Regions from separate parts of the Oceanobacillus sp. M60 genome, predicted to be linked through region 2. Evidence: riboswitches for the same ligand, from Rfam matches in the RefSeq annotation. Region 2 holds a riboswitch; each other region holds the start of a gene.

Region 1 (5,066 bases), on a different contig from region 2:
GTCAATAGTAGAAGGACATAACAGCCTTGGCTGGCTGGGCTGGCATTTGGTGAATAGTCCTGTTTTCTTTATGAGCCTGGTCGGAATTGATTTAGACTCTTCTTATGATCCAGACGCCGTTCCAACAAAAGCAAGTGACATACTGGAAGCATATGAGGATATCTCAACTAGCGTTGCAGAGAAAGCAAAAGAGCAGCTGACGGATGAAGCATTAGTAAATGAAGTAGGTGATTTCGGCGGACCTGCTCCGAAAGGAAGTATTTTACGTATGCTGGTCAGTCATCAAATCCATCATCGCGGTCAGATGACTGTGCTGCTTAGACAGGCTGGCCTAGAGGTGCCCGGCGTTATGGGACCAACGAAAGAGGATCAATAGAAGAAGCGGAGGAAGAATAATGACATTATCTTTTTATTGGTATTCGAAATGCGGCACCTGTCGAAATGCAAAAAAATGGCTGGATGCAAACCAAATTGATTATAAGGCGATTCCGATTGCTGAAGAGCCTCCAAGTGCGAATGAACTGCTGTCTTGGATGGAAACAAGCGACCTGCCGCCTAAAAAATTCTTTAATACCAGCGGTAAAAAATATCGGGAATTAAATTTGAAAGAAAGAATAAATGATTTATCCCCGCAGGAAATGGCGGAGATTTTAGCTTCTGATGGTATGCTCATCAAAAGACCGGTCTTAACCGACGGCAAGAAAGTAACTGTCGGATTTAAAGAAGAAACCTATGAATCTGTCTGGAAATAGTGCTAGAAATGTAACTGACTTCCATGTATAGTTGAAGAGAATAAAGTTTTGTTGGAGGGATACGAAATGAGCTTGCCAAATGATTATTTATATTCAAAAGAACATGAATGGGTAAAAAAAGAAGATGGAAAAGTTCGTATAGGAATTACAGACTTTGCACAGGATGAGCTTGGCGATATTGTTTTCGTAGAATTACCGGAAGTCGGCGATTCTTTAGAGCTGGAAGAGCCATTTGGAAGTGTGGAATCTGTTAAAACGGTATCCGAGCTGTATGCTCCAGTCAGCGGAAAAGTGGTAGAAGTAAATGAAGAACTGGAAGACAGCCCAGAGCTTGTGAATGAATCACCGCATGAAAAAGCATGGATGATTGTTATTGAACTTGAGAATGAAGCAGATTTAGAGGAATTATTAGATTCGAAAGCATACCAGGAATTTATCGAAGGATAATAAAATTACATTACACCTATTTTAGAGAAAGAGAAAATACAGGCGCTGCTCCTGAATTTTCAAAAAAGGCTCTAAAAATAGGTGAAAAAGAGCTGACTTTTCCACATTCGTGTATAGTTAGCTCTTTTCTTTTCATATAATATAGAAAAAGCATAGGATAGGATTAGGTTAAAAAAGATGTTTACCTAATCACTTCGATAAGGAGTGCAAAACGATGATGGAAGATGATTACAACAAAGTCATAATCGTTGAAGGGTTATCTGATAAAAAGCATCTAGAAAAAATTCTTGACGACAATACCATCACCATTGTTTGTACAAATGGAACCATCGGTGTAGAAAAATTTGAAGAGCTGTTGGAATATTATCATTTGGACGATACAGATGTATTTATTCTGGTGGACGAGGATGATTCGGGAATGAAACTCCGAAAACAGCTAGCCAGGGAACTGCCGCACGCAGAGCATATTTATGTAAGCAGTGAATTTCGTGAGGTTGCCGCCACCCCAAAAAGAATGTTGGCAAGTATTCTGGCAGGAAAACGCATTGGAATCAATCTCAATTACCTTGCAAAATGGTAACGTAAAACGTTAAAATAAGAATGGATTCTATTCGCCGAGGAAATAAATAAGGAAAGATGCGAAGTCGTTTTATACGCAATCAGTGTAATCCTTTCACTCAGCATATATTATTTTATGGGAAGAAAAAGATTGAGGGGAATGAACTTGAAACAGTTTAGTGGAGAAGAAAAGAATCATCAACGATTCATACTATATATTTATACACCATTTTGCGGGACATGTACGGTAGCCCGCGCTATGCTTGAAAAAATAGAAAGACTGCATAAAACTGATATTTTTACGGAGATGAACGCGTCCATGCACCCTGATTTTATGCAGTCTCATCAAGTCGAAAGCGTGCCATGTCTTGCATTTATGGAAAACGGTAAAATGATTGAGAAAGTGTACACGTTTCAATCGACAGCAAATATTTATCAGTATTTGATGAAATACAAACCGGAATTATTCACAGCAATAAACAACTAAGTTTTTTCTGTACAAGAGGACGGTTCAATATACGAGAAGCAGCAGATTCCACAGAAACCTGAGTGAATGGCTAGGGATTGTGATTGACAAGGCACAAATGGCATGCTACTATAATGGCACTTCATTTAAAAATAGGCAAACTCTTATCAAGAGCGGTGGAGGGACTGGCCCATTGAAACCGCGGCAACCTTCAATCATTGAAAAGGTGCCAATTCCTGCAGGAAACTGTAAAGATAAGGGAGCAATGGACGATATTGTGTATAATAAAGCGTCTTTCTGTTCTCTTGCAGAAGGACGCTTTTTCAATGAAGAGGAAAATATAGCGTACACAATAAAATAGGTTTGTACACATATAGGAGTGAAATAAAGTGATATCCATTGAAGGATTGAAGAAAATATTCTCTTTAGAAAAAAAAGATATTGTCGCCGTAGATAATTTAAATCTAAACGTAGCGGATGGAGATATCTATGGCGTCATCGGATACAGCGGCGCGGGGAAAAGTACTTTTGTGCGTTTGATTAACAGGCTGGAAGAACCAACGACAGGTACGATAAAAATCGGCGATCAGGTTATTACCTCCTTATCGAAAAAGGATTTGCGTATCGCCAGACAGGATATTGGAATGATATTCCAGCATTTTAACCTGCTCTGGTCCCGGACAGTCGCTGAAAATATAGAATTTCCGCTTGAGATTTCCGGTGTGGAGAAAAGCGACCGGAAAAAGCGGGTACTGGAATTGGTTGAATTAGTAGGCTTATCAGGAAAGGAAAATGCCTATCCTGCACAGCTGAGCGGCGGACAAAAGCAGCGGGTAGGAATTGCAAGAGCATTAGCAAACTCTCCGAAGGTGCTGCTTTGTGATGAAGCAACCTCTGCACTTGACCCAGAAACAACGAATCAAATCTTGCGTTTACTGCAGGATATTAATGAAAAGCTGGGTTTAACCATTATTTTGATTACCCATGAAATGCATGTTATCCGCAAAATTTGTAATCGAGTTGCAGTGATGGAGCAGGGGAAAGTAGTAGAAGAAGGAACGGTTCTCGATGTATTTACCAGACCAAAGCAGCCGGTAACACAGAAGTTTGTTGAACAGCTGACTGGATCAGATGAGGAAGAGGAAGACATGACAGAGTTGAAGGAAAGATATCAAGAGGGCGCGTTATTACGGATTCAGTTTTTAGGAGAAAGTGCAAATCAGACCGTAATCAGCCAGCTTGTGAAGAATTTTGATATCCATGTTAATATTTTGCAGGGGAAAATCACCCAGACACAGGTCGGGAGCTATGGGACATTGATTGTTCAGCTGGTAGGTAATCAGCAGGAAGAGGCAATAAAGTACCTGGAAGAACAGGATGTTATTGAATTGGAGGTAATTCAGCATGCTTGAGGAATTATTTCCGAACGTTACAATAGAAGATTTAGTAGAAGCTTCTCAAGAAACACTTTACATGACCATTATAGCTTTAGTCGGTACAGCTATTATTGGCTTACTTTTAGGCCTGCTGTTATTTTTAACATCGAAAGGGAACTTTTGGGAAAATCGATTGATTAATTTTGTTGTTGCAACATTTGTCAATGTATTTCGTGCCGTTCCGTTTATTATATTAATCCTGCTGTTATTTCCTTTCACCGATTTTGTAGTAGGGACATTGCGCGGTCCTAATGCTGCACTGCCGGCTTTAATCCTCGGATCTGCACCTTTCTATGCAAGATTAGTGGAGATTGCATTGAAAGAAGTAGACAAAGGAGTTGTAGAAGCTGCCAAAGCAATGGGAGCTAAAGCAAGTACGATTATTTTTAAGGTGCTGCTTCCGGAGTCCAAGCCTGCACTTGTATCGGGGCTGACGGTTACAGCGATTGCTTTAATCGGTTATACTGCGATGGCAGGTGCGATTGGAGCAGGAGGACTAGGGAACCATGCTTACTATTTCGGGTTTCAGCGGAAAAGCTGGGATGTTGTATTTGTCAGCACAGTCATCATTGTGATTATCGTATTTATCTTCCAGTTTATTGGGGATGCTATAACCAGAAAGATAGACAAGCGTTAAGAAAGGTGCTATTCAAGAATTTCTTGATTCACATAATAAAAAATAAAAAGGGGCGTTCAACATGAAAAAGCTTTGGTTTTTAGCAGCTGCGAGTTTGATTTTATTCTTAGCAGCATGCGGAGGAAATGATGATTCTTCCAACAACGAAGAAGGTACAGGCAGTGATGGGGACGAGCCGGCTGAAATTACAGTTGGTGCTTCCAGTATCCCGCATGCTGAAATCTTAGAAGAAGCAGCACCATTATTAGAAGAAGAAGGAATTACATTAGAAATTGAACAGTATGAAGACTATGTTTTACCGAATGATGATTTAGATAATGGAACACTGGATGCGAACTTCTTCCAGCATCAGCCGTTTCTTGATCAAACGATAGAGGATGCCGGATATGAGATTGAATCTATCGGCGGGGTTCATGTAGAACCAATGGGAGTCTATTCTCAAGGTATTGAAAGTATTGATGATATTCCAGATGGAACAGAGGTAGTATTAAGTAACTCTGTATCAGATCAGGGGAGAATTTTATCTTTATTTGAAGCAAATGGATTAATTACATTAAATGAAGATGTGGATAAAGTTGCTGCAACAATAGACGATATTGAGGAAAATCCGAAAGATTTATCCTTCCACCCGGACGTTGCTCCTGAGATTACACCGGATATTTATAATAGTGAAGAAGATTCATTAGTGGTTATTAACACCAACTTTGCTATCGGAGCAGGATTAAATCCACTTGAAGATGCGCTTTTCATTGAAGGCGATGAATCAGATT
Region 2 (5,066 bases):
ATTATCTGTAATTCCAAACCCTTTGATAACATTAATAATAATAATCCCAAATACCAGTGCTGCCAAAGCATCCATCGTATTATAACCTTCTAAAAATCCGATAAAAAAGGCGGAAGTCTGGTATGCTTCCTCTGGAGCCTGAATCGTCCCCATCGGATTAAAGAGGGCAACTGCCAATAAAACAAGCAGTAAAACAACCAACACTGGCGCTAAAAATTTCCCAATATTATCAACAATTTTAGATGGAAATAACGAGACAAGCAGGGCAATTAAGAAAAAGACTCCGGTAAAAATCAAGAGAACCGTTGATTGAGATCCTTCGCTTACATATGGACCAATACCAACCTCATAAGCCACTGTTCCTGTTCTTGGAGCTGCAAAGAATGGTCCGATTGTTAAGTAAAGTAACGCCGTAAACCCAAGACCATAAACAGGATGGACACGGCTGGCAAGCTCCTGCAGATTATTTTTTCCAGAGAAGCCCATTGCCATAATACCCAGAAAAGGCAACCCTACTCCAGTGATTAAAAAGCCAATCGTAGCCGGGGTAATATTATCTCCTGATAATTGTCCGAGCTGTGCCGGGAAAATCAGGTTCCCCGCTCCAAAAAATAAAGCAAATAACATAAATGCAATTGCTAAATAATTTCCTATACGCAGTTTGGTATTCATTTTTATTCCTCCTACCTCCAAACCAAATAATTCTTGGAATTATCTAATTATTTAACATAATTTGACACGATTTCTATCTTACTACTTTCACATATGAAATGCAACGGAAAAAGGGATGAATAAGAGACACGGAAAAAATTCCCATCCTGCCTTGTTTTGCTGTTTTCTCATATTTTTTATAGACAATCGCACTGCAAACTTATACTATTAGATGTAATTATAAAATTCACAAACTAGTATAAAGAGGTCGATAGATGATGAAGTTATCCCGTCGTGTAGAAAAGCTTCCTGCTCAATTTTTTGCATCCCTTGCCGGCAAAGTCGCTGCAGCCCTGGAAGAAGGAAGAGATATTATCAATCTCGGACAAGGCAACCCGGATCAGCCGACACCGCCGCATATTATCCGTACACTTCAGGAAAGCGCCGAAAATCCGGCTGCCCATAAATATTCCCCTTTCCGCGGTACCGATGAATTAAAAGGGGCTGCAGCACAGTTTTATAAAAGAGAATATAATGTCGATTTAGATCCTGCTTCAGAAATTGCTATTTTGTTCGGAAGTAAAATTGGCTTGGTAGAACTCCCTTTAGCTGTTATGGATGAAGGCGAATTAATGCTCTTGCCAGACCCTGGATATCCAGATTATTTGTCCAGTGTTTCATTAGCAGACGTTACTTATGACACGTTTCCATTATTAGAGGAAAACAATTTTTTACCAGATTATGCTGCCCTGACGCCGGAACAAAAGAAACTTGCCAAGCTATTATATCTCAACTATCCAAACAACCCGACCGGAGGTGTCGCAACGAAAGAATTTTTTGAAGATACCGTTGCGTTAGCGAAGGAAAATGATATCGGTGTTGTTCATGATTTCGCTTATGGAGCCATCGGTTTCGACGGCTATCAGCCAATAAGCTTCCTACAGACAAAAGGAGCGAAAGATGTCGGCGTTGAGCTGTACACCCTTTCCAAAACCTATAATATGGCCGGCTGGCGAGTCGGTTTTGCTGCTGGCAACAAAGATATGATCGAAGCGATTAATATTCTGCAGGACCATTTATTTGTCAGTCTTTTCCCAGCTATTCAAAAGGCAGCTGCGGAAGCATTATTAGGGGACCAAAGCTGTGTCACCTCGCTTGTGGAACGCTATGAACAGCGCAGAGATGCTCTCATAGAAGAATGCAGACGTATCGGCTGGGAAGTCACTGCACCGAAAGGCTCTTTCTTTGCCTGGCTCCCTGTACCAGCGGCATTTACAAGTGAAACATTTGCTGATTATTTATTACAAGAGGCGGATGTAGCCGTTGCAGCCGGGAATGGTTTCGGAAAGAATGGAGAAGGTTATATACGCGTCGGATTACTCGTAGAAGAGAATCGTATTCGCGAAGCTATTCGACGTATTGAGAAACTGCAGCTGTTTCAAAAATAAATATTGACGAAACTTGTAAAATAAGATACTTTTAAAGAATACAATTCAATTACTACCACACCTCTTATCCAGAGCAGCTGAGGGACTGGCCCGTTGAAGCTCGGCAACCTTAAAAAAAGGTGCTAATTCCAGCAAGACACCCGTCTTGAAAGATGAGAGCAGAAAATAAGATTACATTTTCGAGCCTCTCTTACCCTAGAGAGGCTCTTTTTTAGAAATTGTATCGATTCTGACAAGACAGCTGCAAACAATATTACCTATCAACTGCAGCATAATGATAGAAAGGCAGGAAAAACAGCAGATGATCAAATTAGAGAATGTCACAAAAGTTTTCCCCTCCAAAAAAGGAAAGGATGTTACTGCACTGGACGATGTGACGATTTCTGTCAATAAAGGAGAAATCCATGGCGTAATCGGCTACAGCGGTGCAGGAAAAAGTACATTAATTCGCTGTGTCAATTTACTGGAGTCTCCTTCGAAAGGAAAGGTTTGGATTGATGGAACCGACTTAACGAAGCTGTCAAAAGAAAAGCTCCGGCAAACAAGACAAAAGGTCGGCATGATTTTTCAGCATTTTAATTTATTAAGGACTGCCAGTGTCTATGATAACATTGCGATTCCATTAAAATTACTCGGCGTACCGAAGGCAGAGGTTAAGGAAAGAGTCATGAAATACTTAGATATTGTCGATTTATCTGAGAAAAAAGATGCTTATCCTTCCCAGCTTTCCGGCGGTCAAAAGCAGCGTGTCGCTATTGCCAGGGCGCTGTCACAGGAGCCACAGGTCCTCCTGAGCGATGAGGCAACCAGCGCACTCGACCCAGAAACGACAAATTCCATTCTCGAACTATTATTAAAAATTAATGCAGAGCTTGGGATCACAATACTATTAATCACGCACGAAATGAACGTTATCCAAAAAATATGCGATTATGTCTATGTTATTGAAAACGGAAACCTCATTGAACAAGGTTCGACGATAGAACTATTTACAAAACCTAAACAGCCGACGACTAAAAAGTTCTTAAATACCATTTCACAACGAAAATTATCGGATCGTTTAATTGATGAATTGAATTTAGAAGGCAAAGTAATTCGTTTAACCTTCCTTGGTGAAAATACAGGTCAGCCGCTGTTGTCTAAGGTAACACAGCAATTTTATGTAGAGCCGAATATTCTGACTGCCAATATTATCGAATTAAAAAATGGCATTGTCGGCAACCTTGTCGTTCATTTGATTGGCAGTGAGCATCAAGTAGAACATTCTCTCTCCTTCTTAAAAGAACAAGGCGTAGAAGTAGAAGAATTGGGGGTGAATTAACATGCAGGCATTTATTGATCAATGGGGTTCAGAGTTTTATGATGCCATAATAGAAACTCTTCAAATGGTTTTAATCTCTTTGTTTTTCGCTGTTATTATCGGCGTTATTTTAGCTATTCTATTAGTTTTGACACGTCCGGGACAACCCTTGCAAAATAAGTTTGTTTATCAGTCTTTAAACCTGCTGATTAACGTCATCCGGTCCATTCCATTTATTATTCTTTTATTCTTTATGCTTCCTTTCACCAAATTGATTGTAGGTGTAACCATTGGTGTAAAAGGAGTTATTGTGCCGCTCGTTGTCAATGCAGCTCCTTATATCGCCAGACTGATTGAATCCTCCCTGTTAGAGGTCAACCAAGGTGTTATCGAAGCATATCGAGCGATGGGAGTAAAGACACATCAAATTATTTGGAATGTGATGCTGCGTGAAGCGAGACCAGCCATTGTTCTTGCATTAACCATCGCAACAATCAGCCTTATCGGGGCAACTGCTATGGCCGGATTAGTCGGCGCTGGAGGCCTGGGTGACTTAGCTTACCGATTTGGACACTTGCGTTATGAAACAGACGTCATGTACGTTACGGTTATTATGCTCGTTATTATCGTTCAAGGTCTTCAGTCTCTTGGAAACCGACTCGCCGAACGATTGAAAAAAGATTAATTGGAGGAAAAAATATGACAACCTCATCCAAGAAAGGCTCTTTCTTAGAGCATATAACCATACAAGATTCCTTTCCAACTGGCACTGCACAGCTTGAAGCTGCAGCAAAGCATGCCCTGCCGGCAGAAGTATTTGGCCACATCCGCTCTGGTGCCGGCGGGGAAGAAACGTTAAGAAAAAACAGAGAAGCCTTTGAGAAATATTCGATTATTCCCAGGTTTTTACGTAATGTCTCCGAAGTGGACACATCTATACGTATTTTAGGAAAAGAATATGCTTCCCCATTAATGGTCGCTCCGATAGGACATTTAAAAATGGTTCATGAAGAACCTGACTTTGCCATTGCAAATGTTGCGGCTTCGATGAATATTCCATACATTCAAAGCACTGTTACAGCAAGATCTATCGAAGAAGTCTCGGAAGCTGTTCCTCATGGACCAAAATGGTTTCAATTATACTGGTCCAATAATGATGCTATTTCCTACAGTATGGCAGAACGCGCAGAAAAAGCCGGATATGAAGCGATAGTGGTCACCGTGGATACTATGATTCTCGGGTGGCGTGAAGATGATATGAGGCATCAGTACTCCCCATTGAAAAAAGGGTATGGAAAAGCAAACTATGTCCAGGATCCTGCATTTCAAGAAGGCTTAAAGGATGGACAGGATGAAGTTGAATCAATTATTGAAAACCTTCATCACCCATCCCTTCATTGGGACAATATAACGGCATTACGTCAACGTACGAAGCTGCCAATTTTTCTAAAAGGCATCCTTCATCCTGAAGATGCAAAACAAGCAATAAAAGCCGGAATAGACGGGATTATTGTCTCCAATCATGGCGGCAGACAAATGGACGGAATCATACCAAGTCTGGAAGCATTACCAGCTATACGCGAAGCTGTTGGTCCAGATTTCCCCTTGCTGCTTGATAGCGGCATCCGCCGGGGAGCAGATGTCATCAAAGCCCTGGCGCTTGGCGC
Region 3 (5,066 bases), on a different contig from region 2:
TAGTATACACTTATTTTTATAATTGGAAACCATATCACGAGGAAAAATATAATACAGACTGTTGACTATTCAATTGGAAGCGGAGCAATAAACATTTTACCGTTTTTCTTGTTATAATGAAATACAGCATATTTCCATTGGAAAAAATACAGAAGGAGACAGTAACATGCTATTAAATGTTTTAACCTGCGCACATGCACTTTTAAAAGAAAGCCTGAAAGAAGGAGATACAGCTATCGACGCGACCTGTGGAAACGGATATGATACATTATTTTTAAGCCAGACTGTCGGCCCTTCCGGCAAGGTATATGGATTTGATATCCAGGAGCAGGCCATTCAAAATACGAAAGCGACACTTTACGAAAATGACTGTCATAATGTAACCCTTATTCAGGACAGCCATGAAAAGATACATAGCAATATTAAAGAAGAAATTTTTGGCGGCGCTATTTTTAACCTTGGCTATTTGCCAAAAAGCGATAAATCAATAGTCACAAAAGCGCCCTCCACCATCGCCTCGGTTGAAGCGATATTGAAAAAACTGAAAACAAACGGTCTGATCGTTCTGGTTATTTATTATGGACACCCGGGCGGCGGGGAAGAAAAAGAAGCGGTTCTTTCTTACGCTTCACAATTAAATCAAAAAGAATATCAAGTGCTCAGGTACCAATTTATCAATCAGCAAAATAAAGCACCTTTTTTAATTGCTATCGAAAAAAAGAAACGCTCTGCATCATAGAGCGTTTCTTATGCAATTCCTAAAAATAGTAATCGAAAGAATAAATTTAAGAAGTGCCCGGCTGTCATGATAATAAATATAATAAATGAAATCATGAGCACACGGGAGCGAAGTGTCTTATATTTTTTGGGATAGGGAATCCAAATATAAGCTGATACAACCATGAGCGGGACAGAATATAAATATCCAAATAGATAAACCCAGTCGCGCAATGCAGAAAGGTCACCCAGTTCAGGGTCTTGCAGGCTGTTCAACTGATTCATATATCCGGCTGCAAAAATAATAGTTAGCAAAATAAAATAACCAAATGTTGTCAGACGCAGCCATTTTTGCTCATCGCTTATCAGAATATAGACACCGATAAAAAATAAAATCCCTATTACAATTTGAATCAACATGAAAGTACAACCCCATTTTTAACGATAAATCAGTTCTCTGCGCCACATGCAAAACTTTCTCTCTCTGTAAAAGTCCGCCTGTTTGTATGGATGTCCCATTATCCATAGCGAGATTAAAACAGATTTATACAATTACTTATTCCAGTTATGACTGGAACATCTGTTACTGCTCCCATTGTCAAATCAACAACGTGGAAATTACTTAGAATAGCATTTCTGTTTATCTCTTTATGTTATTACTATCCTTAAGTAACCAGCTTATTTATTCTACCATAAAAAGATGCGTATCTGTAGAGGATAAAAAGAAATAAATCTACATTCAAACTTATTATCCACATCAAACAAATGACTTAGAATATATGCCTACAATTAGGAGATTACGATAGGAATAACAAGTCTTTCTCCTTCATTCAGTACTAAAATCAACTCATTTAGAACTGCCTTTCCAGATAATATTTCCTTTGATATACTTTAATCAATATGACTGAGTTGGAGGAATACAAATGATTGAATCATATAAAGGAATAACCCCGTCTATTGATTCTGCCGCATTCATTGCCAAAAATGCAGTAATCAACGGAGACGTGACGATTGAAGAAGAAGCAAGTATTTGGTTTCATACGGTGATTCGCGGTGATGTAGCACCGACAAAAATAGGTAAGCGTACCAATGTCCAGGATCTCTCTATGCTGCATCAAAGTCCTGATATGCCGTTAATTCTTGAAGATGATGTCACTGTTGGACACCAAGTCACCTTGCATTCAGCAATTATACGCCATCATGCGCTGATTGGCATGGGGTCCATTATTTTAGATGGCGCAGAGATCGGGGAGCATGCTTTTGTCGGCGCAGGAAGTCTGGTGCCGCCGGGCAAAAAAATACCGCCCCGCACATTAGCTATGGGTAGGCCGGCTAAAGTGGTTCGTGAATTAACCGATAAAGACTATCAAGAAATGGACCGCATCCGTAAATCCTATGTGGAAAAAGGACAATATTATTTAAAAGAAACAAACATGGGCGGAAATGAGTAAAACCATCCTATTCCAAAGAAAAACGTCAGGCATCTTCAAACACCTGACGTTTTTTTATTTTGCAGTCAACGCTTTTAATTCTTCGACTTTATCTGTTTTTTCCCATGGGAATGTAATATCTGTACGTCCGAAATGGCCGTAAGCAGCTGTGTTTTTAAAGATTGGCCTTCTTAAATCAAGCATGCGGATAATACCTGCCGGACGCAAATCAAAAAGCTCCCGGACTGCTTCCACTAATCTCTCTTCACTGACTTCCCCTGTACCGAACGTATTGATTGAGATAGAAACGGGCTGTGCAACGCCAATCGCATAAGCCAGCTGAACCTCACAAGAATCAGCAAGACCTGCAGCAACAATATTTTTAGCAACATAACGGGCCGCGTATGCAGCAGAACGATCCACTTTCGTTGCATCTTTACCGCTAAAAGCGCCGCCGCCATGTCTGGCATAGCCTCCATAAGTGTCTACAATAATCTTTCTTCCGGTCAAGCCGACATCGCCTTGCGGACCGCCTAAAACAAAGCGCCCGGTCGGGTTAATATAGTACTTTGTTTTTTCATCCAGTAATTCACCGGGTACAACAGCTTCGACAACATGTTTAATAATATCCGCTTCGATTTGTTCATTCGTAATATCCGGATGATGCTGCGCGGAAATGACAACCGTATCTACACGCAGCGGCTGGTTATCTTCACCGTATTCAACGGTTACCTGTGTTTTCCCGTCTGGACGCAGATAGCCGATAATCTCTTCCTTCCGGACATCTGCTAATCTTTTGGATAAACGGTGTGCTAAAGAAATTGGTAAAGGCATCAGCTCTTCAGTTTCATTACATGCATAACCAAACATTAATCCCTGGTCACCGGCACCAATTGCCTCGATTTCTTCTTCGCTTTCTTGTCCTTGTCTTGCTTCCAGCGCAACATCCACACCGCCGGCAATATCAGGAGACTGCTCATCAATAGCAGTCAATACAGCACATGTTTCTGAATCAAAACCATATTTTGCCCGTGTATAGCCAATTCCTTGTACTGTTTCACGTACAATTGCAGGAATATCTACATATGTACTTGTAGAAATCTCTCCGGCAACTAAAACAATTCCAGTTGTAACCGTAGTTTCACAAGCTACTCTGGCATTCGGATCCTTCGAGAGAATCTCATCCAGAATAGCGTCTGAAATTTGGTCAGACATCTTATCCGGATGCCCTTCAGTAACTGACTCAGAAGTAAATAAACGACGATTTGCAGCCATAAGGCTAACTCCCCTTCTCCAATAATGTTACGGAACTCTATTTCAATATAAATTTATCATTCCACCCAATGTGGTTTCATTTTTTAGAGGATATTTAAAAAGTCTCCTAAAAACAAAAAAACCTCTCCTTCAAAATATATGAGGAAAGGAAAACTTATTGGCCTTTCGCTCTTATTGTTCAAGGAATGATCCTTGCATCAGGTTAGCACCTTTCACTTCAAGTGAGGTTGCTGGGCTTCATCGGGACTGTCCCTCCACCATCTCCAAATAAGAGTATCCGTTCAATATTTAGATTAACGAAACAAGCCTCTCCTGTCAACCTTATTATCATTTGTGACAGAAAAAATAATTTTTCATAAATTAGTATGGACTATTATATTTAATGTGTTATACTAATAAACATATTTCAAGATAAAATCAATTCTAAACCATTAATTAAGGAGTGAATAATTGCTTTATGAAAATATTGCGGAGAAGTATACTGGAGGAGCTCACTTTAACTAATATTTACAGCAACTATTCTGTTGGCCAGCTTATTGAAAAAATTATTCATCGTGATGAAGCAAAATTAACATCTACTGGCGCGGTCCGTGCCACCACTGGAAAATACACGGGACGTTCTCCAAAAGATAAATTTATTGTAAAAGATGCTTTGTCAGCGGATAAGGTAGACTGGGGAAATGTTAATCAGCCTATTGAAGAGGAAGTCTTTAATCAGCTGCTGGGCAAAGTGATTGCCTATCTAGATAACCAAGAGGAAATTTTTCACCTGCAAGCTTATGCGGGTGCGGATGAAAAATACAAACTGCCTATTCAGGTAATCAATGAATACGCTTGGCATAATTTATTCGCAAGACAATTATTTATTCCTGTTGAAAAAGACATGGAGCAATTACATGAAGCTGATTTTACAGTAATCTCCGCTCCCGGTTTTAAAGCAGACCCGGAAGTTGACGGTACAAACTCCGAGGCTTTTGTTCTCATTTCCTTTGAACAGCGCATTGTGCTTATCGGCGGAACAGAATATGCTGGAGAGATAAAAAAATCTATCTTCTCTGTAGCTAATTTCCTGCTCCCTGAGCAAAATGTTCTGTCCATGCATTGCTCCTCTAACGTTGGAGATGAAGGCGATGTTGCTTTATTTTTCGGGTTATCCGGAACTGGAAAGACCACACTTTCAGCTGACATTGACAGAAGATTAATCGGTGATGATGAGCATGGCTGGAGTGACGAGGGTGTCTTTAATATTGAAGGCGGCTGCTATGCAAAATGCATTAATTTATCCGCAGAAAAAGAACCGCAAATCTTTGATGCGATCCGCTACGGATCTGTTCTGGAAAATGTCGCCTTGGATGAAGATACACGCGTCCCGGATTATGATGATACTTCGTTAACAGAAAATACACGGGCAGCTTATCCATTAGAAAATATTGATAACAGCTTAGAGCCAAGTGTGGCTGGACATCCAAATACAATTATTTTCCTGACCGCAGATGCTTCCGGTACTTTGCCGCCAATCAGTAAATTGACAAAAGAGCAGGCAATGTATCATTTCTTAAGCGGATACACGAGCAAACTGGCTGGTACAGAACGTGGTGTAACTAAGCCTGTAGCTACATTCTCAGCATGCTTCGGATCTCCGTT
Region 4 (5,066 bases), on a different contig from region 2:
AAAGAAAACTGGGCGATATGTTATTGCGGATTGCATATCATGAATCTGTGCATACAGGACAACTGTTAAGTTATATGAGAACAATGGGGGTAGAACGCCCTAATATATGGGATTAATTTTTTTCTTTATTATGATAGATTATAAAAAGCTGTTTTAAGTTAAAATAAATTACCAATCATTTTAAAACCATTCATGTATCTCATCAATAGAGCACGCAATGGTTTTTTTATGAAATTAAACAGTGTACATCGGAAAAGCTTTTCATCAGCTTATCCATATTAACCAAAGCAAAATCCTTTGATGTAAAGAGGGCTTAACTGAATAAAAATGTTACAAAATAAGCGGAATGATTTGTTGTTCTCTTTCAAATATGATATTATGTTCTATTGTTGATTAAAAAGTAAATATTTTGTAAGGAAGTTGGTATAAAATGGAAAGCGAAAATACATTTGAAATTAAAAAATATATTCCGCTTTTCGCGGTATTATTATCCGGTGCTTTTGTCACCATATTGAACCAGACGCTGCTAGGGACTGCACTTCCACCCATCATGAAAGATTTGAATTTAAGTGAGAGTACAGCGCAATGGCTACAGTCGGTTTTTATGCTCGTAAATGGGATAATGATTCCAGTTACGGCTTTTTTAATTGATAAATTCACAACACGTAAATTATTTATGACTGCAATGGGATTGTTCACTATCGGCACGTTTATTGCAGCAATTTCACCAAACTTTTCATTGTTATTGGTTGGGCGGATTTTGCAGGCTTCAGGGGCCGGCATTATGATGCCGCTGATGCAGACGATATTATTCCTGACCTTTCCTGTTCATAGAAGAGGTACAGCAATGGGACTGTTTGGACTAGTTATTGCATTCGCGCCGGCGATTGGCCCGAGTCTCTCAGGCTGGCTCGTGGATCAGTTCCCATGGCGCAGTGTATTCTATGTTGTACTGCCGATTGCTATTTTAGATATGATAGCGGCTTACTTCTTATTGAAAAACGTAACAGAGCTGAAGAAACCGAAATTGGATATTTTATCGGTCATCCTTTCTACAGTCGGCTTCGGTGCAATTCTATACGGTTTCAGTGTCGCCGGCGACGCAGGGTGGCTCAGTCTTCAGGTCATTCTTACGATTGTTATCGGCAGCATTTCTCTCTATTGGTTTATTACCAGACAGTTGAACTTGAAAGAACCGCTTCTTGAATTCCGGGTATTCAAACACAGCACATTCACGTTAGCAACGGCGCTTGGAATGCTGGTCTTCGCTGCGATGATTGGGACAAATGTTATTTTGCCGTTATATATGCAGAATATGGTTGGCTTCTCGGCGCTTGAATCTGGGCTTGTCTTGTTGCCCGGTGCGATTATAATGGGATTCTCCAACCCGATTACCGGTTATCTTTTTGATAGATTCGGAGGAAAATGGCTTGCTCGAGGCGGCTTGTTACTGCTAGCCTTGACAACTTTTGCATTCACGAATTTATCTGCGGATACAAGCTTCAACTATCTGGCAACCATGAATGCCATTCGCATGATTTCGATTGCCATGGTAATGATGCCTATGACAACCATGGCATTGAACCAGCTGCCTAACGAATTGATTCCGCACGGGACAGCAATGAATAATACATTCCGCCAAGTAGCTGGCTCGGTTGGTACAGCAGTGCTTGTAACAATCATGTCCACTGCAGCTATACCAGGTGAGGATATCAATGGTATTATTCATGGTGTGAATGTTTCCTTTATCGTAGCAGCAATTATTGCTATCGTTGGATTTATTCTTTCTTTTAAATTAAAAGAAGAGATAAAACCGGGAAATCGTGTCAGCTAAGGCTCTAATATCAAGCTAAATAAAGTACCAGGCATTGTAACAATTTATCATTGTTAGATGTCTGGTACTTTTTTGATGTAGAACGGGGGAACGAAATTGTGTATTTCATCCCTTAAAGAAGTCTTAGTAAAAGATATGTGTAAATATAGTGGTAAAATAAAGATATATATTAAAAAACTTCAAAGAATGATAACAATGAAATTATCATATAGCAATATAAGACAGTTATTAAGATTTATAAGTGCTTTTTGAAAGTTAATACGATTTGGCGTTAAAAACGTGTTATAGCATATGGAGGGCTCTAACCATTGTGAATAAGAAACAAATAGATTGCGACCTTTATTGCCAATCTGCTTATTGCTGGTCTGCTAATAGCTAGTATTACGGCTATTGTCGTCAATCCAATGTTGATAACACATGGATTATCTAATATTTTAGCAGGCTGGAAACTTATCGAAATACAATTTTTTGATACTGTTTTTATGAATTTTCTTTACTTCGGCGGGTTTCTGTTTCTGTCTTATGTGTTGGGGATGCTGTTTGATTTGTTATACATGTTAATCCTTGAAGCAGCGAAAATAAAGCAGACAAAGGAAGTAATGCTTTTGAGTTATGTGGCTCAATGGTTCCTTAGTGTTTGTTTTTATAAATTTTTTATTGAGTCCTTATTTACGAGGAATAGTGTATCGTGGGAAGGAGCAGCTATTTTATTTTTCTGCTTGTATTTGGCTGCTTTTGTGATTAGTGAAGATTATAAAATTTTTTCCGATAAAAAAAGTTAACGTAATCTTGATTTAAAATCAATTGCAGCAAGGTTCCTATATTTTGGGATTCTCCTTGACGAATTCATTGCTTCCATGTAAAGTAAACTGTGATTATTCGTATAATTCCATATATTCTTATCGAGAAAGGTGGAGGGACTGGCCCGCTGAAGCCTTAGCAGCAGACGTTGATTTGTACTGTGCTAATTCCAGAAGCATTTTTGCTTGAAGATAAAAAGAGATTTTATCATATCGAACCTCTTCTATTTTCGGAAGGGGTTTTTTTAATGGAATATAGAATGAATATAGCAGATAAAGAGGAAGGGGTATTCGATGGCAATATCAGCAGAGACAAAAAATACACGGGCTCCATTCAGAGCAGATCATGTAGGGAGTTTTCTTCGTCCTCAGCGTTTAAAAGAGGCGCGTGCACAAAAGGCAAAAGGGGAAATCAGCTCAGAACAATTGCGTCAAATGGAAGATGAGGAAATTATCAAACTGGTAGAACAGCAGAAAGAAGCAGGACTTCAATCCGTGACGGATGGGGAGTTTCGCCGTGCCTGGTGGCATTTTGATTTTCTGGAAGGCTTAGATGGCGTGGAAGGCTATAGCGCGGAACAAGGCTTGCAATTCACTGGTGTGGAAACGAAAAAAAGAGGCATTAAGGTAACCGGTAAAATTGGTTTTAGTAATCATTATATGATTGAGCATTATAAATTCCTGCATGGTATTGCTGGAGATGCGGTTGCAAAATTTGCGATTCCGAGCCCGAACATGCTCTTTTTCCGGGCGGAGTTTGAAGAAGGAATTTATGAAAATGATGAAGCCATTATTGATGACCTGGTTGCTGCTTATCAAGGGGTGATTCAGGCATTATACGATGAAGGCTGCCGCTACTTACAGCTGGATGATACGTCCTGGGCAACCTTTTTCTCAGAGAAGGGCAGAAATTCGTTGATTGAAAAAGGAAGAAATCCAGAGAAAACAGCTGAATTATGTGCGAGAGCAATCAATGAATCGATTGCGAACAGACCAGATGATATGCTGGTAACAATGCATATTTGCCGGGGAAATTTCCAATCTACCTATATGTCAAGCGGCGGTTACGAGGCGGTGTCAGAAACGATTTTTGGCGGCCTACAGGTGGATGGTCTTTTCCTGGAGTTTGATGATGACCGCTCGGGCGGATTTGAACCCTTGCGTCATGTGAACCGTGATGATTTATTTATTGTGCTGGGTCTTATCACGTCTAAGTTCAGCGAGCTGGAAGATCCGGAAGCTGTTAAAGAAAGAATTACAGAAGCGGCGGGCTATGTACCGTTGAATCAGCTTTGCCTGAGTCCTCAATGCGGGTTTGCTTCTACAGAGGAAGGAAATTTATTGAGTGAGGAACAGCAATGGGAAAAAATCCGGCATGTTGTGCGAATTGCTGAAGATGTGTGGAAATAAGGGATATGAGAAAAAGGAGATTTGGAGAGGTGGGCTTTCCAAATCTCCTTTTTGTCGAACTTTTTTGAATACGTACTATGAATCATTTAGAGAAGATTGTTTTGAATGAAAATACTTTTGAGCTAATAAACCAGTATTGAAAACGGAAGCTAAGGTGATGAACAAAAATAAATTTGCCATTATGTCACTGATTTGATAAGTAAAATTAAAAAGTAAGTAAGTGTTTATGATGAATAATATTGAAACAACTGACGAAAGGATGAATTGATTTTTAAACGATTTGAACAAAAAAACGCTCCTCTCTTTGTCAACCTAATTTAAATCAAGGTTAACATACGGGCGTGAAAAATTATTCAAACAAAGAAAGAAATCATTATAATTTTTTGATATATTAGTAATAACAATAAGAATATTCAGCTGTTTTATCATGGTAAATAAAAGAATTTATACGAATGATAGTACATCGTTTCAAATAAAAGGGAGAATGTAGAATGGAAATTCGCAGTTTACAAAGTTCGGATTATGATGTCCTGATTCCGCAGATAAACGACTGGTGGGGCGGGCGTGATATGGCAGGAATGCTGCCTAAATTATTTTTTCAACATTTTAAGAATACCAGCTTTATCGCAGAAGAAGATGACGAGATAATAGGTTTTTTAATTGGATTTTTATCTCAAGATCAGTCAGATGAAGCATATATTCATTTTGTCGGTGTACACCCGGATTACAGGAAGAAAGACATTGGAAAAACACTTTATGAGAAATTTTTCACCAAAGTTAAAATGGCTGATCGGAAAATCATCCGCTCCATCACTTCTCCCGTAAATAAAACATCGATTGCGTTTCATCAAAAAATGGGCTTTGTGATCGAGCGAGGAGACAAAACAGTAGATGGTGCAGCAGTAAAAGCAAATTATGATGGGTTTGGCAATGATCGCGTTCTGTTTAAGAAAGAGCTGACATAAAAAAGGAGGAAATAAGATGAAAGCGGTTGTGATGAATGAATTTGGCGGATCAGACGT

What was found. Region 2 has a riboswitch for S-adenosylmethionine ahead of ACW0TQ_RS01665 (methionine ABC transporter ATP-binding protein). Riboswitches for the same ligand answer to the same signal wherever they lie in the genome.
Region 1: another riboswitch for S-adenosylmethionine. It lies ahead of ACW0TQ_RS13720 (methionine ABC transporter ATP-binding protein); the one in region 2 lies ahead of ACW0TQ_RS01665 (methionine ABC transporter ATP-binding protein).
Region 3: another riboswitch for S-adenosylmethionine. It lies ahead of metK (methionine adenosyltransferase); the one in region 2 lies ahead of ACW0TQ_RS01665 (methionine ABC transporter ATP-binding protein).
Region 4: another riboswitch for S-adenosylmethionine. It lies ahead of ACW0TQ_RS18340 (5-methyltetrahydropteroyltriglutamate--homocysteine S-methyltransferase); the one in region 2 lies ahead of ACW0TQ_RS01665 (methionine ABC transporter ATP-binding protein).

Annotation. Positions count from the first base shown of each region.
Region 1 is NZ_JBSSNH010000005.1:111,434-116,499, reverse strand. Features, by position in the region: gene ACW0TQ_RS13745 (DinB family protein) at 1-376, shown strand, start outside; gene ACW0TQ_RS13740 (arsenate reductase family protein) at 396-752, shown strand; gene gcvH (glycine cleavage system protein GcvH) at 819-1,199, shown strand; gene ACW0TQ_RS13730 (toprim domain-containing protein) at 1,414-1,779, shown strand; gene ACW0TQ_RS13725 (thioredoxin family protein) at 1,924-2,244, shown strand; SAM riboswitch class I at 2,385-2,484, shown strand; gene ACW0TQ_RS13720 (methionine ABC transporter ATP-binding protein) at 2,613-3,635, shown strand; gene ACW0TQ_RS13715 (methionine ABC transporter permease) at 3,628-4,296, shown strand; gene ACW0TQ_RS13710 (MetQ/NlpA family ABC transporter substrate-binding protein) at 4,358-5,066, shown strand, end outside.
Region 2 is NZ_JBSSNH010000001.1:321,683-326,748, forward strand. Features, by position in the region: gene brnQ (branched-chain amino acid transport system II carrier protein) at 1-672, opposite strand, end outside; gene ACW0TQ_RS01660 (aminotransferase class I/II-fold pyridoxal phosphate-dependent enzyme) at 930-2,099, shown strand; SAM riboswitch class I at 2,161-2,258, shown strand; gene ACW0TQ_RS01665 (methionine ABC transporter ATP-binding protein) at 2,401-3,420, shown strand; gene ACW0TQ_RS01670 (methionine ABC transporter permease) at 3,416-4,084, shown strand; gene ACW0TQ_RS01675 (alpha-hydroxy-acid oxidizing protein) at 4,099-5,066, shown strand, end outside.
Region 3 is NZ_JBSSNH010000005.1:4,529-9,594, forward strand. Features, by position in the region: gene mnmM (tRNA 5-(aminomethyl)-2-thiouridylate-methyltransferase MnmM) at 167-739, shown strand; gene ACW0TQ_RS13180 (hypothetical protein) at 748-1,137, opposite strand; gene ACW0TQ_RS13185 (gamma carbonic anhydrase) at 1,641-2,168, shown strand; gene metK (methionine adenosyltransferase) at 2,223-3,422, opposite strand; SAM riboswitch class I at 3,591-3,696, opposite strand; gene pckA (phosphoenolpyruvate carboxykinase (ATP)) at 3,880-5,066, shown strand, end outside.
Region 4 is NZ_JBSSNH010000007.1:322,428-327,493, reverse strand. Features, by position in the region: gene ACW0TQ_RS18350 (DinB family protein) at 1-116, shown strand, start outside; gene ACW0TQ_RS18345 (MDR family MFS transporter) at 431-1,834, shown strand; SAM riboswitch class I at 2,731-2,833, shown strand; gene ACW0TQ_RS18340 (5-methyltetrahydropteroyltriglutamate--homocysteine S-methyltransferase) at 2,929-4,044, shown strand; gene ACW0TQ_RS18335 (GNAT family N-acetyltransferase) at 4,536-5,009, shown strand; gene ACW0TQ_RS18330 (zinc-binding dehydrogenase) at 5,026-5,066, shown strand, end outside.